DNA from 4 places in the Streptomyces griseoaurantiacus genome. Region 1 is predicted to be linked to each of the others. Evidence: riboswitches for the same ligand, from Rfam matches in the RefSeq annotation. Region 1 holds a riboswitch; each other region holds the start of a gene.
What was found. Region 1 has a riboswitch for cobalamin ahead of OHB09_RS28460 (CbtB domain-containing protein). Riboswitches for the same ligand answer to the same signal wherever they lie in the genome.
Positions count from the first base shown of each region.

Region 2: linked by a shared signal. The riboswitch ahead of OHB09_RS07300 (cobalamin biosynthesis protein) and the one ahead of OHB09_RS28460 (CbtB domain-containing protein) in region 1 are both predicted to bind cobalamin.
Region 3: linked by a shared signal. The riboswitch ahead of OHB09_RS22085 (ribonucleoside-diphosphate reductase subunit alpha) and the one ahead of OHB09_RS28460 (CbtB domain-containing protein) in region 1 are both predicted to bind cobalamin.
Region 4: linked by a shared signal. The riboswitch ahead of OHB09_RS01740 (ABC transporter substrate-binding protein) and the one ahead of OHB09_RS28460 (CbtB domain-containing protein) in region 1 are both predicted to bind cobalamin.

Region 1 covers NZ_CP108326.1:6,446,101-6,450,275, forward strand. Annotated here, with positions in the region: gene OHB09_RS28450 (non-ribosomal peptide synthetase) at 1-1,998, shown strand, start outside; gene OHB09_RS28455 (MbtH family protein) at 1,995-2,207, shown strand; cobalamin riboswitch at 2,345-2,490, shown strand; gene OHB09_RS28460 (CbtB domain-containing protein) at 2,526-2,747, shown strand; gene OHB09_RS28465 (CbtA family protein) at 2,769-3,530, shown strand; gene OHB09_RS28470 (histidine phosphatase family protein) at 3,603-4,175, opposite strand, start outside.
Region 2 covers NZ_CP108326.1:1,606,573-1,610,747, forward strand. Annotated here, with positions in the region: gene OHB09_RS07290 (inorganic phosphate transporter) at 116-1,447, shown strand; gene OHB09_RS07295 (hypothetical protein) at 1,459-1,674, shown strand; cobalamin riboswitch at 1,804-1,944, shown strand; gene OHB09_RS07300 (cobalamin biosynthesis protein) at 2,045-3,019, shown strand; gene OHB09_RS07305 (cobyric acid synthase) at 3,016-4,175, shown strand, end outside.
Region 3 covers NZ_CP108326.1:4,934,615-4,938,789, reverse strand. Annotated here, with positions in the region: partial or broken gene OHB09_RS22095 (DUF3311 domain-containing protein) at 1-246, shown strand, start outside; gene mctP (monocarboxylate uptake permease MctP) at 330-1,940, shown strand; cobalamin riboswitch at 2,100-2,228, shown strand; gene OHB09_RS22085 (ribonucleoside-diphosphate reductase subunit alpha) at 2,354-4,175, shown strand, end outside.
Region 4 covers NZ_CP108326.1:389,184-393,358, reverse strand. Annotated here, with positions in the region: gene OHB09_RS01745 (FecCD family ABC transporter permease) at 1-954, opposite strand, end outside; gene OHB09_RS01740 (ABC transporter substrate-binding protein) at 951-1,976, opposite strand; cobalamin riboswitch at 2,025-2,145, opposite strand; partial or broken gene OHB09_RS01735 (LysR family transcriptional regulator) at 2,235-2,324, opposite strand; partial or broken gene OHB09_RS01730 (NADP-dependent oxidoreductase) at 2,375-2,482, opposite strand; gene OHB09_RS01725 (DinB family protein) at 2,530-3,087, opposite strand; partial or broken gene OHB09_RS01720 (SDR family NAD(P)-dependent oxidoreductase) at 3,195-3,955, opposite strand; gene OHB09_RS01715 (TetR/AcrR family transcriptional regulator) at 4,119-4,175, shown strand, end outside.

The DNA.
Region 1 (4,175 bases):
ACCCTCGTCATCCCGGACGAGGAGACCCGGCGGGACCCGGAGGCCTTCGTGACCTGGCTCGGGGAGCAGCGGATCACCGAGCTGTACGCGCCGACCATGCTCCTCGACGCCCTGGGCGAGGCCGTGGCGGAGCGGGGCACCCCACTGCCGCGGCTCCGGCACGTCGCCCAGGCCGGCGAGGCCCTCGTCCTCGGTGAGCGGGTCCGCGAGCTGTGCGGGGAGCCCGGCACGGTGCTGCACAACCACTACGGCCCGTCCGAGACCCATGTGGTGACCGCCCACACCCTGCCCGGTGACCGGGAGACCTGGCCCCGGGGCGCCGCGCCCCTCGGCCGCCCGGTGTGGAACACCCGCGTCCACGTCCTCGACGCGGCCCTGCGGCCCGTCCCGGTGGGTGTCGCGGGGGAACTCTACGTCTCCGGCGCCCCACTGGCCCGCGGCTACCACGCACGTCCGGCGCTGACCGCGCAGCGGTTCGTGGCCAGTCCGTTCTCCCCGGGGGAACGGATGTACCGCACCGGCGACCTCGCCCGCTGGACCACGGACGGGGAGCTGGAGTACCTGGGCCGCACCGACGACCAGGTGAAGGTGCGCGGCTTCCGGATCGAGCTGGGCGAGGTCGAGGCCGCGCTGGCCGCGCATCCGTCCGTGGCCCGGGCGGCGGCGGTGGTGCGGGAGGACCGCCCCGGCGACCGGCGACTCGTCGGCTACCTCGTCCCCGCCGACCGCACGGACGGCATCGACACCGCCGGCCTGCGCGCCCACCTCGGTGCCCGGCTGCCGGAACACATGGTGCCCTCCGCGCTGGTGGTTCTGGAGAGCCTGCCGCTGACGGCGAACGGGAAGCTGGACCGGCGGGAGCTGCCCGCGCCGGATCACACGGCGTCCGCCGCGGGCCGGCGGCCCTCCACGGTCCAGGAGGAGATCCTGTGCCGCGTCTTCGCCGAGGAGCTGAACGTGCCGCACATCGGCGTCACGGACAACTTCTTCGAACGCGGGGGTCATTCGCTCCTGGCGGTCAGGCTGGTGCGCCGCATCCGCGCGGTCATGGGCGTCGACGTCTCCGTCCAGACCCTGATGGAATCACCCAGCGTCGAGGGACTCGCCCACCGGCTGAGCCTTCCCGCGACGGACGAGTCGCTCCGCACCCTGCTCCCCATCAGGACGCACGGCAGCCGGCCGCCCCTCTTCTGCGTGCACCCGCGCTCCGGGCTGAGTTGGTGCTTCGCCCCGCTGGCCGCCTTCGTTCCCCCCGAGGTCCCCCTGTACGGCCTGCAGGCCCGCGACGCCGACGCCTCGGGTGAACTGCCGGGCTCCATCCGGGAGATGGCCGAGGAGTACGTCGCGGAACTGCGGACCGTGCGGCCCTCGGGCCCGTACCATCTGCTGGGCTGGTCGATGGGCGGCCGGGTGGCCCACGAGATGGCCGTGCAACTGCGGGAGGACGGCCAGGAGGTGGCCCTCGTCATCATGGGAGGCTACGCGCCCGCGCCCGAGGACACCCCCGGCACGGACGAGGCCGTCAAGGAGTCCGCGGAACTGCTGCGCCGCGCGATGTACGAGCGCGCCGGACTCGACCCCGACGCCCCGGCCGAGGAGTCGGACACCCTCGACGAGGCACCCGACCTCCGCGACCTCGCCGGACTCCCGGACCACTTCCGTGCCGAGATCTCCAAGGACGAGGCCGCCGTCCGGGCGAGGATCATCGCCAACAACACCCGCGTCTACGTCGGCCACCGCCCCCGCGTGTTCGACGGCGACGTCCTCTTCCTCTCGTCCGAGGAACTCGAGGACGGCTGGGGCCGGGCCATGTGGCAGCCCTACACCACCGGCCGCATCAGCGAGGCCCGACTGCCGTGCACGCACGACGAGATGGCCGATCCCCCCATGCTCCCGCTGCTGTGGAACGCCGTCGCCGCATGGCTGCCCACGACAGACGGTGACCGTAAGGAAGAACCCCCCACCACCCCCGGGGCGAAGGACAGGAGCGAAGGATGACGAACCCCTTCGAGGACGAGGACGCCGACTACCTCGTGCTGAGGAACGAGGAGGGCCAGTACTCGCTGTGGCCCACCTTCGTCGACGTGCCGGACGGCTGGGAGCCCGTCTTCGGCGAGGCGCCACGTCAGGCGTGCCTCGACCACATCGAGGAGAACTGGACGGACATGCGGCCCAAGAGCCTGGTGGACGCCATGACCACCGACTGAGCGCGCCCCGGGAGCCGGTGGCGGGGACCGACGCCCCGCCGCCGGCTCCCGCCGCGGAACGTGCCGTCCAGGACCGCCGGTGCACGACTCCGCCCGGCAGAGAGGAAGATCACGCCGGACGGGGCGGTCTTGGCCGTGTCCGCGTCACGCGGTACGGTCTGTCCGAATCGACGACGGCGAGACGGAAGCCGGTGGGAATCCGGCACGGTCGCGCCACTGTATGCGGGCCTCCCCCGAGGAGCGCCCGTGAGTCAGACCCGTGGCCGTCGTCCTGTGCACCACCGAGATGGGACGCGAACTCCCAGAGGAGGTCCTGCCATGGGGCAGACCGTCGCCCAGCCGACAGCCACCACCCCCGCCGTTCCCGCCACGCTGCCGCTCAGGGCGATAGCTCCCTGGGCGGTCTTCTTCGGCATCCTGATGCTCGTCCTGCTCTACTTCGTCGGCGCCGAGCAGGGCGCCACCTCCGTGTTCAACGGCACGGACGTCCACGAGTGGGTGCACGACGCCCGCCACCTGCTCGGCTTCCCCTGCCACTGAGCCGGGGGACAGCACCCGCCCATGAACTCCGCGACCGTACGGAACCTCCTCGTGCGGGGCATGCTCGCCGGTCTCGCCGCCGGCGTACTCGCCCTGCTCGTGGCCTACTTCCTCGGCGAACCGGACGTCGACAAGGCGATCGCCTTCGAGCACGTCCCCGCCCACACACACGCCCACGAACACGACACGGAGGTCTTCTCCCGCTCCCTGCAGTCCACCGCCGGCCTCGCCACCGGCGTCCTCGTCTACGGGGTCGCCTTCGGCGGCATCGCCGCGCTCGCGTACTGCTACGCGCTCGGCCGGGTCGGCCGCCTCACCCCGCGGGCGACGGCGCTGCTGCTTTCCGGCTGCGCCCTGCTCGCCGTCTACGTCGTGCCGTTCCTGAAGTACCCGGCCAACCCGCCCTCCGTCGGCGAAGCCGACACCATCGGCAGGCGGACCGGCCTGTACTTCCTGATGATGCTGCTCAGCGTGCTCCTCGCGATCGGCGCGACCCTCCTCGGCAAGCGCCTGGCACCCCGCCTGGGCACCTGGTGGGCCACGGTCACCGCCGTGGCCGCGTTCGCCGCCGTGATCGGCATGGCCTACGCGTTCCTGCCCGCCGTCAACGAGGTGCCGAGCCACTTCCCGGCCACCCTGCTGTGGCGGTTCCGGCTCTCCGCCCTGGCCATCCAGTCCACCCTGTGGGCAGGCTTCGGCCTGCTCTTCGGTGAACTGGCGGAACGCCTGCTCGACCCACGGCCGGCGGCAGCGCGCGCTCGCGCGGTTCCCGCCGCACGCTGAAACCCGCCCGCACGCCGGGAACCCCGGCGTGCGGGCGGGACACCCTCCGCAGGCCCGGCGGACGCGCGGCCCTCACCCCCGGTCGGCGTCCGACGGCGTCAACGGGCGGCCCAGCCGCACGTTCCAGCGGCCCGCCCGGCCGCTGAGCTCGGTCAGGGTGAGCGGCGGCACGTCGAGGCGCCAGAACGCGGCGGCGGGCGCCGACAGCGCGCCCGCGACCGCCGCCCGCACCACCTCCGGCTCCACCACCGCGAGCGTACGGCCCGCACCGTCCCGCTCCTCCTCCAGCCACCGCGCCACCCTCGCGCACAGGCCCTCCACGCTCTCGCCACCGTGCGGCGCGCTGCCCGGGTCCGCCAGCCAGCGGGCCATCGCCTCCGGCTCGGCGGCCGCCACCTCCTCCAGCGCACGGCCCCGCCAGCGGCCCACGTCCAGCCCGGCCAGCTCCGCCGCCGCCACGCCCTCCAGGCCCAGCGCGGCCGCCGTCCCCCGGCAGCGCGCGCTCGGGGACAGAAGCACCCGGGCGGGCGCGGGCAGCACACCGGCGGCCTCCCGGGCACGCGCCGCCCCGGCCTCGTCGAGCGCGTCCCCGTCGTAGAACAGGGCCCGCCGCAGCGAGGGACTCGTGGCGGGCGAGAGGAGAGT
Region 2 (4,175 bases), 4.8 Mb from region 1:
AGCGGAACCCGGGCACTCCGTTCGGGTCACCGCACCGCCCGCCCTCGTTCACCTGCCGTTCACCCAGGTTGCCTACGGTCCTAGGGCCACTGACGTCCAACAGAAGCCTGGGTAAATGGAACACATCACGCTCCTTCTGGGTATCGTGATTGTCACCGCACTCGTGTTCGATTTCACGAACGGTTTCCACGACACGGCCAACGCGATGGCCACGACCATCTCGACCGGCGCTCTGAGGCCCAAGACGGCGGTGGCCATGTCCGCCGTGCTGAACCTCGTCGGCGCGTTCCTCTCCGTGGAGGTCGCCAAGACGATCTCCGGCGGCATCATCGACGAGGAGGGCCTGCGCACCGAGGTCATCTTCGCCGCCCTCGTCGGCGCGATCCTGTGGAATCTGCTGACCTGGCTGCTGGGTCTGCCCTCCAGTTCCTCCCACGCACTGTTCGGCGGTCTGATCGGCGCGGCGGTCATGTCGGCCGGCTGGTCCTCGGTGAACGGTTCGACCGTCGTCACCAAGGTCCTCATCCCCGCGGTCGCCGCGCCGGTCGTCGCCGGTCTGGCCGCGATGCTCGCCACCCGGCTCACGTACGCCATCGGCGACCGGGCCGACCGGAAGGCCACCGCGAAGGGCTACCGGGCCGGGCAGATCGCCTCGGCCGGGCTGGTCTCCCTCGCGCACGGCACCAACGACGCGCAGAAGACCATGGGCATCATCACCCTCGCCCTCGTCACCGGCGGCGTCCTCTCCCCCGGCTCCAACCCGCCGATGTGGGTCATCCTCTCGGCGGGCACGGCGATAGCGCTCGGCACCTACCTCGGCGGCTGGCGGATCATCCGCACCCTCGGCAAGGGGCTGACCGACCTGGCACCGCCGCAGGGTTTCGCCGCGCAGACCAGTGCGGCGACGGCGATCCTCGCCTCCTCCCACATCGGCTTCTCGCTCTCCACCACCCAGGTCTGCTCGGGCGCGGTGATGGGCTCGGGGCTCGGCCGCCGGGGCGGGGTGGTCCGCTGGTCCACCGCGACCCGCATGCTGGTCGCCTGGTGCCTGACGCTGCCGGCGGCGGGTCTGGTCGGAGCCGGGGCCGAGGTGCTCACCAAGCAGGGCACGTGGGGCACGGTCGTGACCGGCGCGCTGCTGCTCGCCGGTTCGGGCACGATCTGGGTGCTGTCCCGGCGCAAGCCGGTGACCGTGGACAACGTCAACGACCTCGACGGCGTCGGGGACATCGACGCCGCCGAGGCCGACGGGGGTGTCCCCGCCGAGTCCCCGGGCGTCGTGACCGCGGCCATCGCCGCGGTGGCGCCGCCGCCGGCGGGCCCACTCGTCGAGGCGGACACCGCCGGAACGGCCGGGGCCAACACGCCGGTTGTAGAACTGCAGGCCACCATCCCCGCCCCGGACACCGGGTCCGCGGCGGAACCGACTCGTCCCGCCGCGGTGTGAGGAACGGACAGATGAAGATCGACTGGGCAGCACTCGGATCAGTGTTCGGGGTCTCGCTCGTGGTGACGGTGGGACTGGTGGGCCTGTTCACGCTCGGCATCGTCGGGCTCACGAAGAAGGAGTCCGCGCGCGGCGGGAGCGCCGTGCTCGCCGCCACGGGGGCCTACGCGTGCTTCGCCGCGTGCGCGGCCGCGGTGGCGTACGGGATCCATCTGATCGTGGTCTGACGCGTCGTGACCTGACGGCGTGAAGGGCGCGCGCGGGGGTGGGAGCGGCTTCGACCGCCCCCACCCCCCTTTCGCGCGCCCGGAAACGCGCGTGTGGGACTCCGCACAGCAGGTCAAGGCCAGGTTGACTGAGGTCGGGGGGCGTGGTGAACTGCCGAAGCCAATGCGGCGGCAGGAGAGGAAGTCCGGTGTGAATCCGGCGCGGTCCCGCCACTGTCACCGGGGTAGCCATCCCGGGAGCCAGGAACTCTCACCGCCCATCTCGTCGAACCAGGGCGTGGACACCCTGAGTGAGGACACTTCGCCATGCGCGGCTGCCGACCGAGGTTCACCAGCGACAACCTGACCGATCCCACGGCCGGTTGACCCCGTGGGTGCCGAACGCCTCCACGCGTACGGCGCCACCGCCGGCCTCCTCGGTGACCTGCTCCTCGGCGATCCCCGCCGCGGGCATCCCGTCGCCGTGTTCGGGCGGGCCGCGGCAGCCGTGGAGCGCGTGCTGTGGCGTGACCACCGAGGCTGGGGCGCACTGCACACCCTCGTGTGCGCCGGTGGTGCCACCGCGCTCGGGGCTCTTGCCGTACGCGCCGTACGCCACTCCCCCGCCGCCTCCCTCGCCCTGACCGCGAGCGCCACCTGGGCGGTCCTCGGCGGCACCTCGCTCATCCGCGAGGCGCGGGCCGTCGGACGGGCGCTGGAGAGCGGTGACGTGGACGCCGCACGGGCGCGGCTGCCGCACCTGTGCGGGCGCGACCCGCAGGCCCTGGACGCCGAGGGGATCGCCCGGGCCGTCGTGGAGTCCGTCGCCGAGAACACCTCCGACGCCGTCGTGGGCGCCCTCGTCTGGGGCGCCGTCGCCGGGGTGCCCGGACTGCTCGGCTTCCGGGCCGTCAACACCCTGGACGCCATGGTGGGCCACCGCTCCGTGCGCCATCTGCGGTTCGGCTGGGCCTCCGCGCGCCTGGACGACCTCGCCGGCGCGCCCGGGGCACGGCTCACCGCCGTCCTCGCGGCCGCCGCCGGACCGGACCCCCGGGGCGCGGTACGGGCCTGGCGGGCGGATGCGCACCGCCATCCGAGCCCCAACGCCGGTCCCGTGGAGGCCTCCTTCGCGGGGGCGCTCGGGGTGCGGCTGGGCGGGACCCTGTCGTACGGGGGGCGTGTGGAGCACCGCCCGGTGCTCAACGGTGCCGGGCGCGCCGTGCGGGTGGGGGACATCGAGCGGGCGGCACGGCTCTCGCGGCGGGTCGGCTGGCTCGCGCTGGGCGTGTGCGCGGGCGTCCGGCTCGCCTGCGCGGGCGGGAGGCGCGCCGGCGCGCCCCGGACGAAGGGACGTACGTCATGAGCGGCGGGACCGAACGGCCGAGGGGCGGCGGGCTGCTCGTCGCCGGCACCACCTCCGACGCGGGGAAGAGCGTCGTCACCGCCGGGATCTGCCGGTGGCTGGCGCGGCAGGGCGTGAAGGTGGCGCCGTTCAAGGCGCAGAACATGTCCCTCAACTCCTTCGTCACACGGGGGGGCGCCGAGATCGGGCGGGCGCAGGCCATGCAGGCGCAGGCCTGCCGGATCGAGCCGACCGCGCTGATGAACCCGGTGCTGCTCAAGCCGGGCGGCGAGCGGAGCAGCCAGGTGGTGCTGCTAGGCAGGCCGGTCGGCGAGATGAGCGCCCGCGGCTACCACGGCGGCCGGCAGCGGGAGTTGCTCTCCGTCGTGCTCGACGCGCTGGCCGAACTGCGCGCCACTCACGACGCGGTGATCTGCGAGGGCGCGGGCAGCCCCGCCGAGATCAACCTGCGCCGGACCGACATCGTCAACATGGGGATCGCGCGGAACGCGAAGCTGCCCGTGCTCGTCGTGGGCGACATCGACCGGGGCGGCGTCTTCGCCTCCTTCTTCGGCACGGTCGCCCTGCTCTCCCGCAAGGACCAGGAGCTGGTCGCCGGGTTCCTCGTGAACAAGTTCCGGGGCGACGTCTCGCTGCTGGAGCCGGGCCTGGACATGCTGCACGGTCTCACCGGCCGCTCCACGTACGGCGTGCTGCCGTTCCGGCACGGCCTGGGCATCGACGAGGAGGACGGCATGGGGGTCCCCCCTGCTCGAACGAAGGTGAGAGCGGGGGGGAGGATCTCGCTGCGCGGGACCGTACGGGAGTCGGACACCGCGCCGCCGGTGGGCGAGGACGTGCTGCGGGTGGCGGTGTGCGCCCTGCCGCTGATGTCCAACTTCACGGACGTCGACGCGCTCGCGGCCGAACCCGGTGTGCTGGTGCGCTTCGTGGACCGGCCGGAGGAACTGGCCGACGCCGACCTCGTCATCGTGCCCGGCACGCGCGGCACCGTCCGGGCCCTGGAGTGGCTGCGGGAGCGGGGGCTCGCCGACGCCCTGCGGCGCAGGGCCGCCGAGGGGCGGCCGGTCCTCGGGATCTGCGGCGGCTTCCAGATCCTCGGCGAGCAGATCGAGGACGAGGTCGAGTCGCGCGCCGGGCGCGTGGACGGCCTCGG
Region 3 (4,175 bases), 1.5 Mb from region 1:
CCAGGAGTCGGCAGAGGGGCGGTGACACCCCTGCGGGTGGTCATCGGCCTCTGCCTCGTCGCGCCGTTCGTGGCGATGCTGTGGGTCGGTTCGTACGCCAAGACCGACCCGGTGTTCATCGGCATCCCGTTCTTCTACTGGTACCAGATGCTGTGGGTGCTGATCTCCACCGCGCTGACCATGACCGCCTACAAGCTGTGGCACCTCGACCAGCGCGGCCGGGCCGCCGCCTCCCGTGACGCGTCCGCGGCGTCCGCAGCGTCCTCGGGGGCCCTCGGCACCCCGGCCTCCTCGGACGCCCCGGCGAACCCGAAGGGAGGTGCGGCGGAATGAAGGACGGCGTGAACGGCGTCGCACTCGGCGTCTTCATCTTCTTCTTCGTCGCGGTCACCGCCATCGGGTTCCTCGCGGCCCGCTGGCGCAAGGCCGAGAACGAGCACAGCCTCGACGAGTGGGGCCTGGGCGGACGTTCGTTCGGCACCTGGATCACCTGGTTCCTGCTCGGCGGCGACCTCTACACGGCGTACACCTTCGTGGCCGTGCCCGCCGCGATCTACGCGGCCGGCGCCTCCGGCTTCTTCGCCGTCCCGTACACGATCCTGGTGTACCCGCTGGTCTTCACCTTCCTGCCCCGGCTGTGGTCCGTCAGCCACCGGCACGGGTACGTCACCACCTCCGACTTCGTGCGCGGGCGGTTCGGCTCCAAGGGGCTCTCGCTCGCGGTGGCCGTGACCGGCATCCTCGCCACGATGCCGTACATCGCGCTCCAGCTCGTCGGCATCCAGGCCGTGCTGGACGTGATGGGCGTCGGCGGCGGCGAGAACACCAACTGGTTCGTGAAGGACCTGCCGCTGCTGATCGCCTTCGGCGTCCTGGCCGCGTACACGTACTCCTCCGGGCTGCGGGCCCCCGCGCTGATCGCCTTCGTGAAGGACGCGCTGATCTACATCGTCATCGCGGTGGCGATCATCTACATCCCGATCAAGCTGGGCGGCTTCGACGACATCTTCGCCTCGGCGGGCGAGAAGTTCGCCAAGGCGGGCGCGGGTGGAGTGGTCCCGGCCGCGGGCGGGCAGTGGACGTACGCCACGCTCGCGCTCGGCTCCGCACTGGCGCTGTTCATGTACCCGCACTCGATCACGGCGACGCTGTCCTCGCGCAGCCGCGAGGTGATCCGGCGCAACACCACGATCCTGCCGCTGTACTCGCTGATGCTGGGCCTCCTGGCGCTGCTCGGCTTCATGGCGATCGCGGACGGGATCAGCGTCAAGAACGGCCAGCTCGCCATTCCGCAGCTCTTCGAGAACATGTTCCCCGACTGGTTCGCGGGCGTGGCCTTCGCGGCGATCGGCATCGGCGCGCTGGTGCCGGCGGCGATCATGTCGATCGCCGCGGCGAACCTGTTCACCCGCAACATCTACAAGGACTTCATCAAGCCGGACGCGACGCCGAAGGAGGAGACCCGGGTCTCCAAGATCGTGTCGCTGCTGGTGAAGGTGGGCGCGCTGGTCTTCGTCCTGACGATGGACAAGACGGTGGCGATCAACTTCCAGCTTTTGGGCGGCATCTGGATCCTGCAGACGTTCCCCGCGCTGGTGGGCGGCCTGTTCACCCGCTGGTTCCACCGGTGGGCGCTGCTCGGCGGCTGGGCGGTCGGCATGATCTACGGCACGGTGGCCGCGTACGGGGTGGCCTCGCCGACGCAGAAGCACTTCGGCGGCTCCTCGGACGACATCCCCGGCATCGGGGAGATCGGCTACATCGGCCTGACCGCGTTCGTGCTGAACGTGGTGGTGACGGTGGTCCTGACGTTCGTCCTGCGGGCCGCGAAGGCGCCGGAGGGCATCGACGAGACGGCGGCGGACGACTACACGGCGGACGCGGGCGACCCCGGAGTCGAGCAGGAGCTGCCGGCGGCCACGGCGGGGACCTCGCACTAGGGTCTCCCGTTCGGCGTGTGAAGGCCGCGGCCGCCCCCGGGGGTGGTCGCGGCCTTTCGCGTGCGGCGGCCTCCCGCCAGTGCGCCTCGGGATCACCGGATGCGCAGGGGCGATCGCGCCCGACACAACATGTGGGCCCGTCACCAGCTCTCCGGCACTACATGTATGCTCGGCACCGCTGCCGCCGCAGGGGAATCCGGTGCGAATCCGGAACTGTCCCGCAACGGTGAATCCACGCGTCCGCGCGTAGGGCTGAGTCCGAGGACCTGCCGGCAGTGCGCCCGGCCGTCCGGTCCGGGCGCCCGACGTCCGGGCCTCGTGGAATGGGCCGGGGACGCGACCCGGCGCATCCGTTGCGTCACCGTTGCTCCCTGCCCTCGTCATGGCCCGCGCCGAACGAGGGAGAGCTCCCCATGACCACCGCCCCGGCCGCTCCGGCCCCGGCGATCCCGGCGCCCGAGGAACCCGACGGTCCCGGCGCCGCCCTGCTGCGGACCCTCACCGAACTGAGCGCCGACCTCCCCGACGCCGACCCCGGCCGGGTCGCCGCGGCGGCCCTGCGCGGCCGCTCCCGCCACGCCGGCGAGGAGGAACTGCGGGAACTGGCCACCGAGGCGGCCGCGGGGCTCATCTCCGAGGACCCCGCCCACTCCCGGCTGGCGGCCCGCCTGCTGACGCTCACCATCCGGGCCGAGGCCGCCTCCCAGGGCGTCACGTCCTTCACCTCCTCCGTGGCCGCCGGCCACCGGGAGGGCCTCGTCGCCGACCGGACCGCCGCGTTCGTCCGCCGTCACGCCGCACGGCTGGACGCGCTCGTCGACCCCGACGCCGACGACCGCTTCGGCTACTTCGGCCTGCGCACGCTGCACACCCGCTATCTGCTGCGCCACCCCGTCACCCGCAAGGTGATCGAGACGCCCCAGCACTTCCTGCTGCGCGTCGCCGCGGGCCTCGCCGAGGAGGCGGACCTCGCCGGAGCGGGGGCGGACCGCGCGGTCGAGGAAGTGGCCGCGCTCCACGGCCTGATGAGCCGTCTGGAGTACCTGCCCTCCTCCCCCACCCTGTTCAATTCCGGCACCCGTCACCCCCAGATGTCCTCCTGCTTCCTCCTCGACTCCCCCGAGGACGAACTGGACTCGATCTACTCCCGCTACCACCAGGTCGCCCGTCTCTCCAAGCACGCCGGGGGCATCGGCCTCGCGTACTCGCGGATCCGCTCCCGCGGCGCCCTCATCCGCGGCACCAACGGGCACTCGGGCGGGATCGTGCCGTTCCTGAAGACGCTCGACGCCTCCGTCGCCGCCGTGAACCAGGGCGGCCGGCGCAAGGGGGCGGCCGCCGTCTACCTGGAGACCTGGCACGCGGACATCGAGGAGTTCCTCGAACTGCGCGACAACACGGGCGAGGACGCCCGCCGCACCCACAACCTCAACCTGGCCCACTGGATCCCGGACGAGTTCATGCGCCGGGTCGAGGCCGACGCGCAGTGGTCCCTGTTCTCCCCCTCCGACGTCCCCGGCCTGACCGACCTGTGGGGCGCGGAGTTCGACGCCGCCTACCGGGCCGCGGAGGCCGAGGGGCTCGCGGTGCGCACGCTGCCGGCCCGTGAGCTGTACGGCCGGATGATGCGCACCCTGGCGTCGACCGGAACCGGGTGGATGACCTTCAAGGACACCGCGAACCGCACCGCCAACCAGACCGCGGAGCCCGGGAACGTGATCCACTCCTCCAACCTCTGCACGGAGATCCTGGAGGTCACCGAGGACGGCGAGACGGCCGTCTGCAACCTCGGCTCGATCAATCTCGGCGCGTTCGTGCGGGAGGGGAACACCGCAGACGCGGGCACCGCCGACGGGGGCACCGCCGACGCGGGCACCGCCGGCAGGAGCACCGCCGACGCGGGCATCGACTGGGAGCGGCTCGACGCGACGGTGCGCACCGCCGTCACCTTCCTCGACCGCGTCATCGACCTCAACTTCTATCCGACCGAGGAGGCCGGGCGCTCCAACGCGCGCTGGCGCCCCGTCGGCCTCGGCGTGATGGGCCTCCAGGACGTCCTCTTCCGGCTGCGCCTGCCCTTCGACTCCCCCGAGGCCCGGGCGCTCTCGGCCCGCATCGCCGAACGGCTCATGCTCACCGCCTACGAGACCTCCGCCGAACTCGCCGCGCGCAACGGCCCGCTGCCCGCCTGGGAACGCACCCGCACCGCCCGGGGAGTGCTGCACCCGGACCACT
Region 4 (4,175 bases), 6.1 Mb from region 1:
GAGTGCCGCCGTCGGCAGGACCCGGCGGTGGTCGCCGCCGACGAACAGGCGCACGATGTGGGGCGTCATCAGGCCGACGAACCCGATCGGACCGGCCGCCGCGACAAGGACGCCCGTGACGAGGGAGAGCAGGACGAACAGATGGGCGCGGAAGCGGGCCACGTCCAGTCCCAGCGTGGTGGCGGCCTCCTCGCCGGCCAGCAGGAGGTTCAGGTTGCGGGCCTGCGCCATGAGGACGCCGATGCCGAGCAGCAGGGCGGTGCTCGGCAGCCACAGCGTGCCCCAGCCGACCCCGCCGAGTCCGCCGAGGGTCCAGGCGAGGACCGCGCGGGTCTCGTTGCCCCGGTCGGTGGTGAGGAGCAGCAGATCGAGGACCGCGGTGAGCATCGCCGCGATCGCCACCCCGGACAGCACCAGCCGCGAGGAGGTGATGCGTCCGCCGGTGCGGGCGGTGGCGTACACGAGCAGGAGCGCGCCCAGGGCGCCCCCGAAGGCGGCCATCGGCAGGGAGGCGGCTCCGAAGAGGGTGAACCCGAACACGAGTACCGAGACCGCGCCGAGCGACGCCCCGGAGGAGACGCCGAGCAGGTACGGCTCGGCGAGCGGATTGCGCACCAGCGCCTGCAGAGCGGTGCCGATCACCGCGAGGCCCGCGCCGGTGACCGCGCCGAGCAGCACCCGCGGCGCCCGCACGTCCAGCACGATGGTCTCCCGCGCCCGGGACCAGTCCGGCTCCCGCCAGTCGGCGCCCAGCGAGTGCGTCACGATGCCCCACACCTGGCCCGGCGGTACGTGCACGGAGCCGATCGCGAGGCCCGCCGTGACGGAGACGAGGAGCAGGGCGGTGAGCACCAGCGACGTGACGGCCGGACGCGTACGGCGGCCCGCGCCCGGCCCGGTGGTCCGCCGCCGTACCGTCCGTTCGACGGGCGTGCCGGTGGCTGCCCGGGTCACCGGAAGCTCTCCGGGTGCAGTCCTCGGGCCAGGTCGTCGACCGCGTAGGCGGAGCGGACGCCGACCAGGGTGGCGGTCAGGGGCAGGACGACGAACCGCTTGTTCCTGATGGCGGGTACGTCGGCGAGCGCGGGCCGGGAGAGGAGGAACTCCTTCTTCTCCTCGACGCTTCCGGCACCGGCGTAGTCGTAGAGGGCGATGACCTCCGGCCGGCGCTCGACGACCTGCTCCCAGGAGACGTCACCGAAGACGTCGTCCAGGTCGGCGAAGACGTTCCTGCCACCGGCCAGCCGGATCAGTTCCGTGCCCAGGCTCCTGCCGCCCGCGGTGAAGGCGCTCCTGTCGCCGCTGTCGTAGACGAAGACGGGCACCTCGTGTGCACCCTCGACCTCGGCGGCGGCTTTGCCGACGCGGTCCCGCAGATCCTCGACCAATTTGCCGGCCCGGTCCGGGACACCGAAGATCCTGCCGATGGTGCGGATCTCCTCGTAGGTGTCCTTCATCGTCACCCGCTTCCTGCCGCAGTACTCGCGGTTGAGGTAGGTGTCGATGCCGGCGTCGGCGAACGCCGTGCGGGAGCGGCCCTCGTTCTTCGCGAAGGCACTGCCGTAGCCGCCGTAGACGAAGTCGGGTTCGGCGTCCAGGATCCTCTCGAACGACGGCTCCCTCTTCGCCAGTTCGGGTATCGCCTCGTACGCCTTCCGCAGTTCGGGCAGGACGGGGGAGTCGGGGAAGGCCGTGCCGACCATGCGGTTCTTCAGGCCGAGGGCGAGCATGAGTTCCGCCGGGTGCTGGTGGATGGTGACCGCCCGGGACGGCGGCCTGTCGTACGTCGTCCTGACGCCGCAGTTGTCGATGGTGACCGGGAAGCCCGCGGGCACGGCCGCGGTGGCCTCCGCGTCCGCGCCGCCCTCGTCGGACGCACCGCAGCCGGTGGTCAGCAGTACGGACGAGAGCGCCACGGCGGCGGCCGCGGCGCGAAGGAACCCGCGTGTGCGGGCAGGGGTGATCGACTGGGACACGTAAAGCCTCCTGGAGTCCGCGCTCCTCGGATCGGGCCCGCGACGGACCAGTGTCCTGACTCCCGGATCGGCGCTTCCTCCGCCTTCCCGCGCGGCGCGCAGTGGCATGTCGGAGGGGCGCTCCCCGGTCACAGTGGCGGGACCGTGCCGGATTCGCACCGGCTTCCTGTCTCCCGTCGCGGCGATGACCTGGCGATCCTACGGTCCGCCCGGCCGACGGCGAAAGGGCGTGCGGATCGGCGCTCCCGCACGCGGCCTCGCCACTCCATGACCTTCGCTCACCAGGGAGAGCACCGCCCCGTCGTCCTCGGCCTCGACGGTCGCCTTCGGGATCCAGTCCTGTGCCGCACGCCGCCGCCGCGCTTCACCCATGCGGACATCGCGGAGAGGGGTGCCGCAACGATGATCTTGCCGGTGTTCTCGCCGTGCAGCATGCCCAGGAACGCGTCCACGATGTGCTCGAAGCCGTCGACCACCGTCTCGTCCGAAGCGAGCCGTCCCGCTCTCGTGGAGCGGCCGTTTCCGGGGCCGGCATCGGCTCGGCATCTCCCGGTCATTCGGCGCCGTACGGCTCCCGCCGGCGATAGAGGTCGCGCAGCAGGGCGATCTCGGCGCCGTGATGGATCAACTCCCTGTTGACGTGCAGGACTCGGTTCTCCATGGGCCACCGTTCGGGACCCGCCGTGGGCGGACCGTCCAGGTCGGCGTCCGAGAGCTCGCGGACTCCCGCGTTCCATCTCCCGTACATCTCATCGAGCTGTCGCAGCGCCTCGTCGGCGGTACCCGCATAGGCGAACGGCCGGGAATCGAGGTCCTGGCCGCCGAAGTACCATCCGACCCGATGGCCCAGGCAGGAGACGATGAGGTGCGCCAGCCGCCAGGCGATCGTGGTCACCGGCGCGGGCACGGGGGCAGGGGACGCGGAGTCCATCGTCCATTCCCCCGCCCCGTCCGGCATCGGTGCGGACGTCGTGCCACGGGGGCGGATGCTCCAGCAGTCGCGTACCGGCTCCCAGAAGTACTCCTCGTCGGTAAGACCCTCCAGCCGTGGCCGCAGGTTCTTGGTCCAGTACCAGTCCAACTGGTCCGCGAGTCGCTCGCTTCTCGTCATTTCCGCACACTACAGAGGGCGGAGACTCGGCTGTGCCCCTACGCCGGTGCATGGCTGCTCACTGTCACTGTCAAATCGAGGAGCTCGACGGGCACGCGCCCGCGGGCTCAGAGGAGGGCGCCGCCGGAGACCTCGATGCGCTGGGCGGTGACCCAGCGCAGGCCCTCGGAGGCCAGCGTGGCGATGGCGTCGCCGATCTCCTCGGGTTCGCCGACGCGGCCGAGCGCCGTCTGTCCGGCCAGGGCCCGGCGCATCCCGGCGTCGTCCCGCATCGCCCCACCGTTGAAGTCGGTGGCGGTCGGTCCCGGGGCGAGGGAGTTGACCCGGATGCCGTGCGGCCCGAGTTCCGCGGCGAGGGTGCGGCTCAGGGCCTCCACGGCGGCCTTCGAGGCGGAGTAGACAGAGGTGGCGGGGCTGGTGTGGCGGGTCAGCGACGTCGAGACGTTGATGACGTGGCCGCCCTGCGCCAGCAGCGGCACGAGGGCCTGGACGAGGAAGAACGTGCCCCGCACATTGGTGCGCCCATCACCGTGTCGAAGTCCTCGGTCGTGACGTCCTCCAGCGGTCCGAAGATTCCCACTCCCGCGTTGTTGACCAGGACGTCGAGCCGCGAGGCACCCCAGCGTTCCAGCCACTCGCGCAGCGCCGAGGTGAAGGCCGGGAAGGAGGACACGTCGCTGAGATCCAGCCGGAGAACAGCGGCGGTCCCGCCCGCCGCCCGCACCTGTTCCACCGTCTTCCCGGCGCCGGCGGTATCGCCGCGGTGGGTGACGAGGACCCGCATCCCGCGCGCGGCCAGGGCGACGGCCGCGCTGCGACCGAGGCCGCGATTCGCACCGGTCACCAGAGCGATCCTGTCGGTCGTCATGAGCTGTCTCCTCCATCGCGAACCACCGGAGCGAGGCCACCGGAAGGGGCCGAGCACCTTGAACAGCGAGGCGAGTCACTCGACTCCCCTCAGGTTCGTACCGTAGGCACGGCAATAGAGGCGAGTCAAGTGACTCGCCTCGGTGCTCCGGCATACTGTCCGCATGGCAGCAGAACTCTCGGCCCACCACCGCAGGCTCGCGCAGAAGAAACGCGAGGCG